DNA from 2 places in the Sinorhizobium sp. CCBAU 05631 genome. Region 2 is predicted to be linked to the other one. Evidence: riboswitches for the same ligand, from Rfam matches in the RefSeq annotation. Region 2 holds a riboswitch; the other holds the start of a gene.
What was found. A riboswitch is a leader RNA that binds a small molecule or an ion and turns the genes downstream of it on or off. The one in region 2 is predicted to bind S-adenosylmethionine.
Positions count from the first base shown of each region.

Region 1 (4,407 bases), 700 kb from region 2:
TTGCGCCCGGGCGTGGCGCCGAAATAGGAGGAATGGGCCGGGTAGCTGTCGAAATCCTCGAAGCCGAGCACGAGCGGGGCCGCATGCCCGTCGAGCCTCAGGTCCTGGATGACCGAGCCCCAGGTCAGCACCTTGGCGGTCAGCCCGCCGCCCGTGAGCGTCAGCCGATGGACCGGTTCGCCGGACGGCAGGTGGCCGAAGATTTCCGTGTCGGTGCTCATCGTTTCTCCCCTCGCGACATCATCCAAGCGGGCGACAAACTGCGTCATTTCCGGCGGGGCGGCAACCGGAAAGTCACACTTTTCACCGCGACAATTCTTTGGTCGCCGCCTGCAGGCCGGCGAGCGTCAGCGGGAACATCCGTCCGTGAAAGAGCGCGCGGATCACGCCGATCGAATGGGTATGGCGCCAATGGCTCTCCGGCACCGGGTTGAGCCAGATCGACCGCGGGAAATGCGCCGTCAGGCGCTCGAGCCAGAGCGCCCCGGCTTCGTCGTTCCAGTGCTCGACCGAGCCGCCCGGATGGCTGATCTCGTAGGGGCTCATCGCAGCGTCGCCGACGAAGATGGCGCGGTAGTCGCTGCCATAGGTGCGCAGGACCTCCGTGGTGCGGGTAATGTCGGCGCGGCGGCGGCGATTGTCCTTCCACAGGCCCTCATAGATGCAATTGTGGAAGTAGAAATAGTCCATATGGCGGAACTCGGCGCGGGCCGCCGAGAACAGCTCCTCGACGATGCGGATGTGGTCGTCCATCGATCCGCCGACGTCGAAGAACATCAGGAGCTTGACGGCATTGCGGCGCTCCGGCCGGGTGACCACGTCGAGATAGCCGTGCTCGGCGGTGGAACGGATCGTGCCGGAGAGGTCGAGTTCGTCGGCCGCCCCTTGGCGCACCCAGCGCCTGAGCCGCTTCAGCGCCACCTTGATGTTGCGGGTACCGAGCTCGACTGTGTCGTCGTAGTCCTTGAACTCGCGCCGGTCCCAGACCTTGACCGCACGCCGATGACGCGAGCCTTCCTGGCCGATCCTGATACCTTCGGGATTGTAGCCATAGGCGCCGAAGGGCGAGGTGCCGGCCGTGCCGATCCATTTCGAGCCGCCCTGGTGACGGCCGGTCTGCTCGGCAAGCCGCTGGCGCAGCGTCTCCATCAGCCTGTCGAAACCGCCGAGCGCCTCGACGAGCTTCTTCTCCTCCTCGGTCAGATATTTCTCGGCGAGCTTCTTCAGCCATTCCTCGGGGATCGCCACTTCGGCAACATTCTGCGACGGGGAAACCGCTTCGAGCCCGGCGAAGCAATGCCGGAACACCCGGTCGAAACGGTCGATGTAGCGCTCGTCCTTGATCAGCGCCGTGCGCGCCAGAAAATAGAAGGCCTCCACGTCGAAAGCGGCGATCCCCTTCTCCATTCCCTCGATCAGCGACAGAAACTCCCGAAGCGTCACCGGGATCTTCTCTGCCTTCAGTTCAAGGAAGAAGGGAATGAACATCACTCTCCGCTGCCGATCTTTTCGAGCTCGTAAGGCGTCGTCTGGTACATCTCGTTGATCCAGTTGCCGAAGAAAAGATGCGCATGGCTGCGCCAGCGGTTCTGCGGCGGCAGGGTCGAATCATTGTGCGGGAAATAGTCGTGCGGCAGCTTGATCGGCACGCCGGCGTCCACGTCGCGGAAATATTCGTCTGAGAGCGAGGTGGAATCATATTCGACGTGATTGAACATATAGAGCCGGTTGCCCTTCTTCTCGTGCACCAGGCAGACGCCCATCTCCCTCGATTCCATCAGGATCTCGAGACCCGGCACCCGGTCGATATCGGCGCGGCGTACCTCCGTCCAGCGCGACACGGGGACGGCGAAATCGTCGGAAAAGCCGTTCAGATAGACGGAGGAGGGCTTGAGATTCTGATGACGATAGACGCCGAAGGCCTTTTCCTTGAGCGGATATTTCGGCACGCCGTGGAAGTGGTAGATCGCCGCCATCGCGCCCCAACAGACGTTCAGCGTCGAATGCACATGCGTTTCGGTCCAGTCGAAAATCCGCTGCAGCTCGTCCCAATAGGTGACCTCTTCATAGTCGAGCGTCTCGACCGGGGCGCCGGTGATGATGAAGCCGTCGAACTTGCGGCCCTTCACCTCCTCCCAGGTCTCGTAAAAGGCGAAGAGATGCTCTTCTGGCGTGTTCTTCGGTCGATAGCCGCCGATGCGCACCAGCGTCAGTTCAACCTGCAGCGGCGTCGCGCCGATCAGCCGGGCGATCTGGATCTCCGTCTTGATCTTGTTCGGCATCAGGTTCAAGAGCCCGATCTGCAGCGGCCGGATGTCCTGACGGACCGCCGCCGTCTCGGTCATCACCCGCACGCCCTCGTTGACGAGCGTTTCAAAGGCAGGCAGCGTATCGGGAATCTTGATGGGCATGGGTCCACTCGATCAATACAAAAAAACCGGCGGCGAGATGATCGCGACCGGTCCTCGGAAATCCGTTCTTTCCTCGGCCCTTTAGCGATTTCTTTAACGTGGCTGCAAGCCGGCCGGCCAAATCACCACAGGATCGTTTGATAGCGTGGCGCGGGGCAGGTGGTCAATGGAAAAGGAGTCTTGGGGTTTGCGGCCCCTCATCCGGCCTGCCGGCCACCTCTCCCTGTTCAACGGGGAGAAGGGACTCGCGGCGGCGCCCAAGCTCTCCCCCCCGCGAGCGGGGGGCTAGTCCTCGGGTTAAGCCCGAGGAGAGGGGCAAACCCGAGGAAAAGGGCGAAGCGTCGCGCACTGCAGCAAGTCCAGACCTTCCTGCATTCCGTACCCCAGACGCGTGACGGCCTTGTCGGGGCTCATCCAAAAGAAGCGGAAGCGGATCGGCGCTCCACCGCCGTCCGGCGTCATTTCGTGATGCAGTCATGTTTGCCGCTGTTCGCCTTCAAGGGCGACGTGGAAATAGTGGCGGCGATGGCAGATTTCCCTATCACCTTTCCCGTAGCGAAAATCCCGGGTGGCGAATTGCGTCGCCGTGTCCGGCAGCGTGAGCCCGGTCTCCTCGAAAAATTCCCGACGGGCCGCGCCTTCCGGGCTCTCGCCCGGCTCAATCGTGCCGCCCGGCACCTGCAGCTCGATTTCGGGAAAATCCGGTTCGTCGAAGACCAGCAGCGAACCCCGCCAGGTGGCGTAGATCAGGACCTTCTGCGCGTCCGGGCTCATGCGTCGCGGCGCGCCATGAAGGCCAGGCGCTCGAACAGGTGCACGTCCTGCTCGTTCTTTAAAAGGGCGCCGTGCAGCTTCGGCAGCATCGATTTTGGATCGGCGCGCAGGTCGGCCGGATCGATCTCATCGGCGACCAGAAGGCGGATCCAGTCGAGAGCCTCGGAGGTCGAGGGCTTCTTTTTGAGCCCCGGCACCTCGCGGATGCCGTAGAAGGCGGCAAGGGCCGCCGATAGCAGGGTCTTGCGGATACCCGGATAGTGGACCTCGACGATGCGGGCGAGCGTCTCGGCATCGGGAAAGCGGATATAGTGGAAGAAGCAGCGGCGCAGGAAGGCGTCCGGCAGTTCCTTTTCGTTGTTCGAAGTGATGACGACGATCGGCCGGTGCCGCGCGCGGATCGTCTCGCCGGTCTCGTAGACGTGGAACTCCATCCGGTCGAGTTCCTGCAAGAGGTCGTTGGGAAATTCAATGTCCGCCTTGTCGATCTCGTCGATCAGCAGCACCACCTTTTCCGGCGCCTCGAAAGCCTGCCAGAGCTTGCCCTTGCGGATATAGTTCTTCACGTCGTTGACGCGGGCGTCGCCGAGCTGGCTGTCGCGCAGCCGCGAGACGGCGTCGTAATCGTAGAGCCCCTGCTGCGCCTTGGTGGTCGATTTGACGCTCCACTCTATGAGGTCGAGGCCAAGTGCCGCGGCGATCTGGCGGGCGAGCTCGGTCTTGCCGGTGCCTGGCTCGCCCTTGACGAGCAGCGGCCGCTCCAGCCTTATCGCCGCATTGACGGCGACCATCAGGTCCTTGTCGGCAATATAGTCGGCGGTGCCTTCAAACTGCATGGACCTGCTACTCTCGAGGTTGATGAATGCGCGAAAACCGATCCCGCCTCACCCGCGAAATGCCGTGACCTCGATTTCGATCAGCATTTCCGGGCGGATCAGGTCGCAAACGACCATCGTCGCGGCTGGGCGGATCTCGCCGAAAACCCCGCCGAAAATCGGGAAGACCCGGTCGGCGAAGCTGGCGTCGGTGACGTAGTAATGATTGCGCACCACGTCCGAAAGCAAGAAGCCGGCTTCCTTCAGCGCGCCCTCGATCGTCTTCAGGCAGTTGCGCGCCTGCTCCTCGACCGTCTTCGGCATGGTCATGCTGGCATAGTCGTAGCCGGTCGTGCCGGAGACGAAGCACCAGTCGCCCTTGACGACGGCACGCGAATAGCCTGCCG
Region 1 covers NZ_CP023063.1:3,465,021-3,469,427, forward strand. Annotated here, with positions in the region: gene SS05631_RS16895 (aldose epimerase family protein) at 1-221, opposite strand, end outside; gene SS05631_RS16900 (VWA domain-containing protein) at 304-1,488, opposite strand; gene metA (homoserine O-succinyltransferase) at 1,488-2,411, opposite strand; SAM riboswitch at 2,473-2,550, opposite strand; partial or broken gene SS05631_RS16910 (NUDIX domain-containing protein) at 2,709-3,185, opposite strand; gene SS05631_RS16915 (MoxR family ATPase) at 3,182-4,021, opposite strand; gene SS05631_RS16920 (RidA family protein) at 4,070-4,407, opposite strand, start outside.
Region 1: it holds a riboswitch for S-adenosylmethionine, as region 2 does, so the genes downstream of both, metA (homoserine O-succinyltransferase) here and SS05631_RS00670 (O-succinylhomoserine sulfhydrylase) in region 2, are expected to answer to the same signal.

Region 2 (4,407 bases):
GCGGCTGCTGATTGTCACACCCGACATGCACCGCATCCATCACTCCGTGGAAAAGCGGGAAACGGATTCGAACTACGGCTTCAATCTCTCTCTTTGGGATCGACTGTTTTCGACCTATGTGGCACAGCCGGCAAGCGGCGACGACGGGATCGAGACCGGCTTAAGGGCCTTTGGACGCAGCGAGCCGACAAAGCTCGTCTGGTCGCTGATGCTGCCGTTCCGGCGCGGGTAAACGAGACGGGAGCAGGCCCTGCTTGCCAGCCGAGCCCGGCCGCTTGGCGTCAGTAGATGCCGTTCGGAAAATAGCGCAGGTAAATCTCTTCGAGCCTGCCGCTGCGCGAAAGCGCCAAGAGCGCATGGTCGATCGCCTGCGTCAAAGCGGGCTCGGTCGTGCGGTTCATGATCGTCAGCCCTTCGCCCAGAAAGCGCTCGGAAAAATAGGCGCCGTCCATCAGGGCGCAGCATCCCGCGGCGACGCTGCCGGAGACCCAGAAGGAGAGCTGCATGGCATCGGAGAAGGCGGCCGTCACGGCGCCCTCCCGCAGGGCGTTCAGTAGGGCCTGTCGGTCGGGGTAGGCTTTGGCCTCGAGCTTCGGGAAGAAGGCCTTCAGCATCGCTTCATGCTTCGTTCCGGCCACGGCCCCGACCGGCTTGCCGACGAGGTCGTCCGGTCTCTGAACCCCCTCGGCAGCCTTCCTGTTGAGGGCGAAACGGGCCGGCAGTTGCAAGAAGGCCCTGGAGAAGGCGAAACGCCGCCTTAGTTCCGGCGTCACGGCGATGCCGGCGACGATCGCCTCGCCCTGGCCCTGTTCGAGCGCCGGCATCAGTTCGGGATAGGTCACCGCCTGGATCTGGCATTTCGGTTCGATCTCCAGCTCGCGGCAGATTTCCCGGGCGAGATCGACGTGGAATCCCGAAAGCTTGCCCGACTGATCGATAAAATTGAAAGGCGGGAAATCGACCGTGGTGAGGAAGCGCAGCCGAGCCAGGCCGGTCAGATCGGGCTTGGCGATGCGCTCGCGGGCATCGAACAGCAGCGGCAGGTCCTTCGGCGCGCCGCCCGCCGCGGATGCGACGAGCACCGCCGCGACCGCCAGCAGCCCGATAGTTTTGTGAAAGGAAGCGCGCGTCATTACCATCCGATTCGCAAGCATTGAGCGGAACTTAGCGGGATGCTGCAGCGCTGACCATAGGCCGGCCCTCGGCAGGGCCGCGCATTCTTAAAGCCGGTCGGGCGAATACGGAAGGAAGGGAAAATGGAGCGGGTGATCGGGATCGAACCGACGACATCAAGCTTGGGAAGCTGGCGTTCTACCACTGAACTACACCCGCGTCTGAAGCGGAAATTTCCCCAATGGTCGCGATCTGTCAAGCGTCTAGATGATTCACTGCTCTATTGGAGCAGTGAATCATCCAGCTATTGGGCTCACTCGGCGCGAAAATGCTTGGAAAGCTTCAGGCCCTGCGCCTGGTAGTTCGAGCCGAGATCGATGCCGTAAAGACCTTCCGGACGCTCCAGCATGTGCTCGTAGATCAGCCGGCCGACGATCTGCCCGTGTTCGAGGATGAAGGGCACTTCGTGGCTGCGGACCTCGAGTACTGCGCGGCTGCCGCTGCCGCCGGCTGAGGCGTGGCCGAACCCCGGATCGAAGAAGCCGGCATAATGGACGCGGAACTCGCCGACCAGCGGATCGAAGGGCGTCATTTCGGCGGCGTAGAGCGGCGGCACATGAACTGCCTCGCGCGACACGAGGATGTAAAACTCGTCCGGATCGAGGATCAGGTCGTCGCGGCCGCGGCTATAGAGCGGCTCCCAGAAATCAAAAACGGCGTGCTCCGCCTTCTTGTCGACGTCGACCACCGACGTGTGATGCTTGCCGCGATAGCCGATCAGGCCGTCCGGGCCGGTGCCCTTGAGGTCGATCGACAGCGCAATGCCGCCGCCGGTGATGTTGGGCCGCTCGCTGGCGACGAGCACGTCGCTTTCGTGCAAGCCCAGCAGTTCTTGCTCGGAAAGAACGGAGTGGCCGACGCGGAAACGGATCTGCGAGAGACGCGAGCCGCGGCGAACGACGATCGGAAAGGTCCGCGGACTGATCTCGAGATAAAGCGGCCCGCTGTAGCCGGCGGGGATCTTGTCGAACTCCTGCGCCCTATCGGTGATGACGCGCGTGAAGATGTCAAGGCGACCGGTCGAACTCTTCGGATTGGCCGACGCCGACATGGTCTCCGGCAGCGTCAGGCTCTCCATCAGCGGCACGATATAGACGCAGCCGGTTTCCAGCACCGCGCCCTCGCGAAGATCGATGACGTGCAGCTTCAGGCGGTCGAGCTTGTCGGCGACGAGATGCGCCGGTCCCGGCATGAAGCTCGCCCGGACGCGAAACGCCTTGGATCCGAGCCGAAGATCGAGGCTCGCCGGCTGGATCTGGTCATCATCCAGCGGCTTCTCGCTCTTCAGACGTCCCGTGGCAAACAGCGCGGCAATTGCGCGGTCGGCCAAAATCCCTGTGTCGCGGCCCATTCCGATCCTCATTCTCAGTTGCCAGACAAAACCAAACTCCGGGAATTGACGCAAGCGCGGCCAGGCAGTATTGGAGCTTTATCCCGTGGTGATTTGGCCGGTCGGCTTGCAGCCACGTTAAACAAGTAGCTAAAAAGGCCGGGTGTCAAACCGGTCGTTTCGCGGCCGGTTTTTTTGTTCTGAAGGTGATCGTCGCATGAGCAAGACCTGGCGCCCGGCAACCCAACTCGTCCACGGCGGGACCACCCGCTCGCAGCACGGCGAGACCTCGGAAGCGATCTTCCTGACACAGGGCTTCGTCTACGAAAGCTCGGAAGCGGCGGAAGCCCGCTTCAAGGGCGAGACCGACGGCTTCATCTATGCCCGCTACGGAAGCCCGACCAACGACATGTTTGAGAAGCGCATGTGCATGCTCGAAGGCGCCGAGGATGCGCGCGCCACGGCCTCCGGTATGGCGGCGGTTTCGGCGGCGATCCTCTGCCAGGTCAAGGCGGGAGACCACATCGTCGCCGCCCGCGCCCTCTTCGGCTCCTGCCGCTGGGTGGTCGAAACGCTCGCTCCGAAATACGGCGTCGAATGCACGCTGGTCGACGGCCGCGAGCTTGCCAACTGGGAAAAGGCGGTGCGGCCGAACACCAAGGTCTTCTTCCTCGAGAGCCCGACCAACCCGACGCTGGAGGTGATCGACATCGCCGGCGTCGCCAGGCTCGCCGACCAGGTGGGCGCCAAGCTCGTGGTCGACAATGTCTTCGCGACGCCGCTCTTCCAGAAGCCGCTGGAGCTGGGCGCCCATGTCGTCGTCTATTCCGCCACCAAGCATATCGATGGCCAGGGCCGCTGCCTCGGCGGCGTCGTGCTTGCCGACAAGGAATGGATCGACGAGAACCTGCACGACTATTTCCGCCACACCGGCCCTGCCATGTCGCCCTTCAACGCCTGGACGTTGCTCAAGGGAATCGAAACGCTGCCGCTGCGCGTCAGGCAGCAGACGGAAAACGCCCGCCGCATCGCCGACTTCCTCGCTGAGCAGCCCCAGGTGGCGCGCGTCATCTATCCGGGCCGCAAGGACCATCCGCAGGCCGACATCATCGCCAAGCAGATGACCGGCGGCTCGACGCTGGTCGCCTTCGAGCTGAAGGGCGGCAAGGATGCGGCCTTCGCGCTGCAGAACGCCCTTGAGATCGTGCGGATTTCCAACAATCTCGGCGATTCCAAGAGCCTGATTACACATCCGGCGACGACGACGCACAAGAACCTCACCGACGAGGCCCGTACCGAACTCGGCATCTCGGCCGGAACCGTACGGTTCTCGGCCGGGATCGAAGACAGCGACGACCTTGTCGAGGATTTCGCCAAGGGACTGAAGTCGATCCGCGCCTGAACCGTCCAATTTCAGGTGACCTCAGCCGCCCGGCCCCGCCGGGCGGCTTTTTCATGACCCGTCACGGAAGGTGAGACGCGCGAGAACGATGCGCGACAGGGCAGTGTAGAGGCATAGGACGGCGAATATCGCCGCCAGCACAGGGAACCGGTGCGGAAACAGGCAGACGGCCACGAAGAAGACGATCGTCTCGGTCGCCTCCGCAAGCCCGGTGGTGAAGTAGATCGACTTCGCACCACGGATCTCGGTCGACAGTGCGCGCTTCTCGGCGATCGCGGCGAAGGCGAGGAAGCTCGAGCCGTTGACATAGAAAGCGAAGAGCAAGAGCCCCCCGGCAAACCCGTTGGCCGCCGGATCGGCGGCGATGAAGGCCAGCGGGATCGCGCCATAGAAGGCGAAGTCGAGAACGATGTCGAGAAAACCGCCGAAATCGGTCTTGCGGCTCGCGCGCGCCACTGCCCCGTCGAGGCCGTCGCAAAGCCGGCTCAGGAGAATGAGAGCC
Region 2 covers NZ_CP023063.1:142,681-147,087, reverse strand. Annotated here, with positions in the region: gene SS05631_RS00690 (sterol desaturase family protein) at 1-232, shown strand, start outside; gene SS05631_RS00685 (transporter substrate-binding domain-containing protein) at 282-1,133, opposite strand; tRNA gene SS05631_RS00680 (tRNA-Gly) at 1,258-1,332, opposite strand; gene SS05631_RS00675 (2'-deoxycytidine 5'-triphosphate deaminase) at 1,427-2,524, opposite strand; SAM riboswitch at 2,600-2,678, shown strand; gene SS05631_RS00670 (O-succinylhomoserine sulfhydrylase) at 2,721-3,905, shown strand; gene SS05631_RS00665 (CDP-alcohol phosphatidyltransferase family protein) at 3,957-4,407, opposite strand, start outside.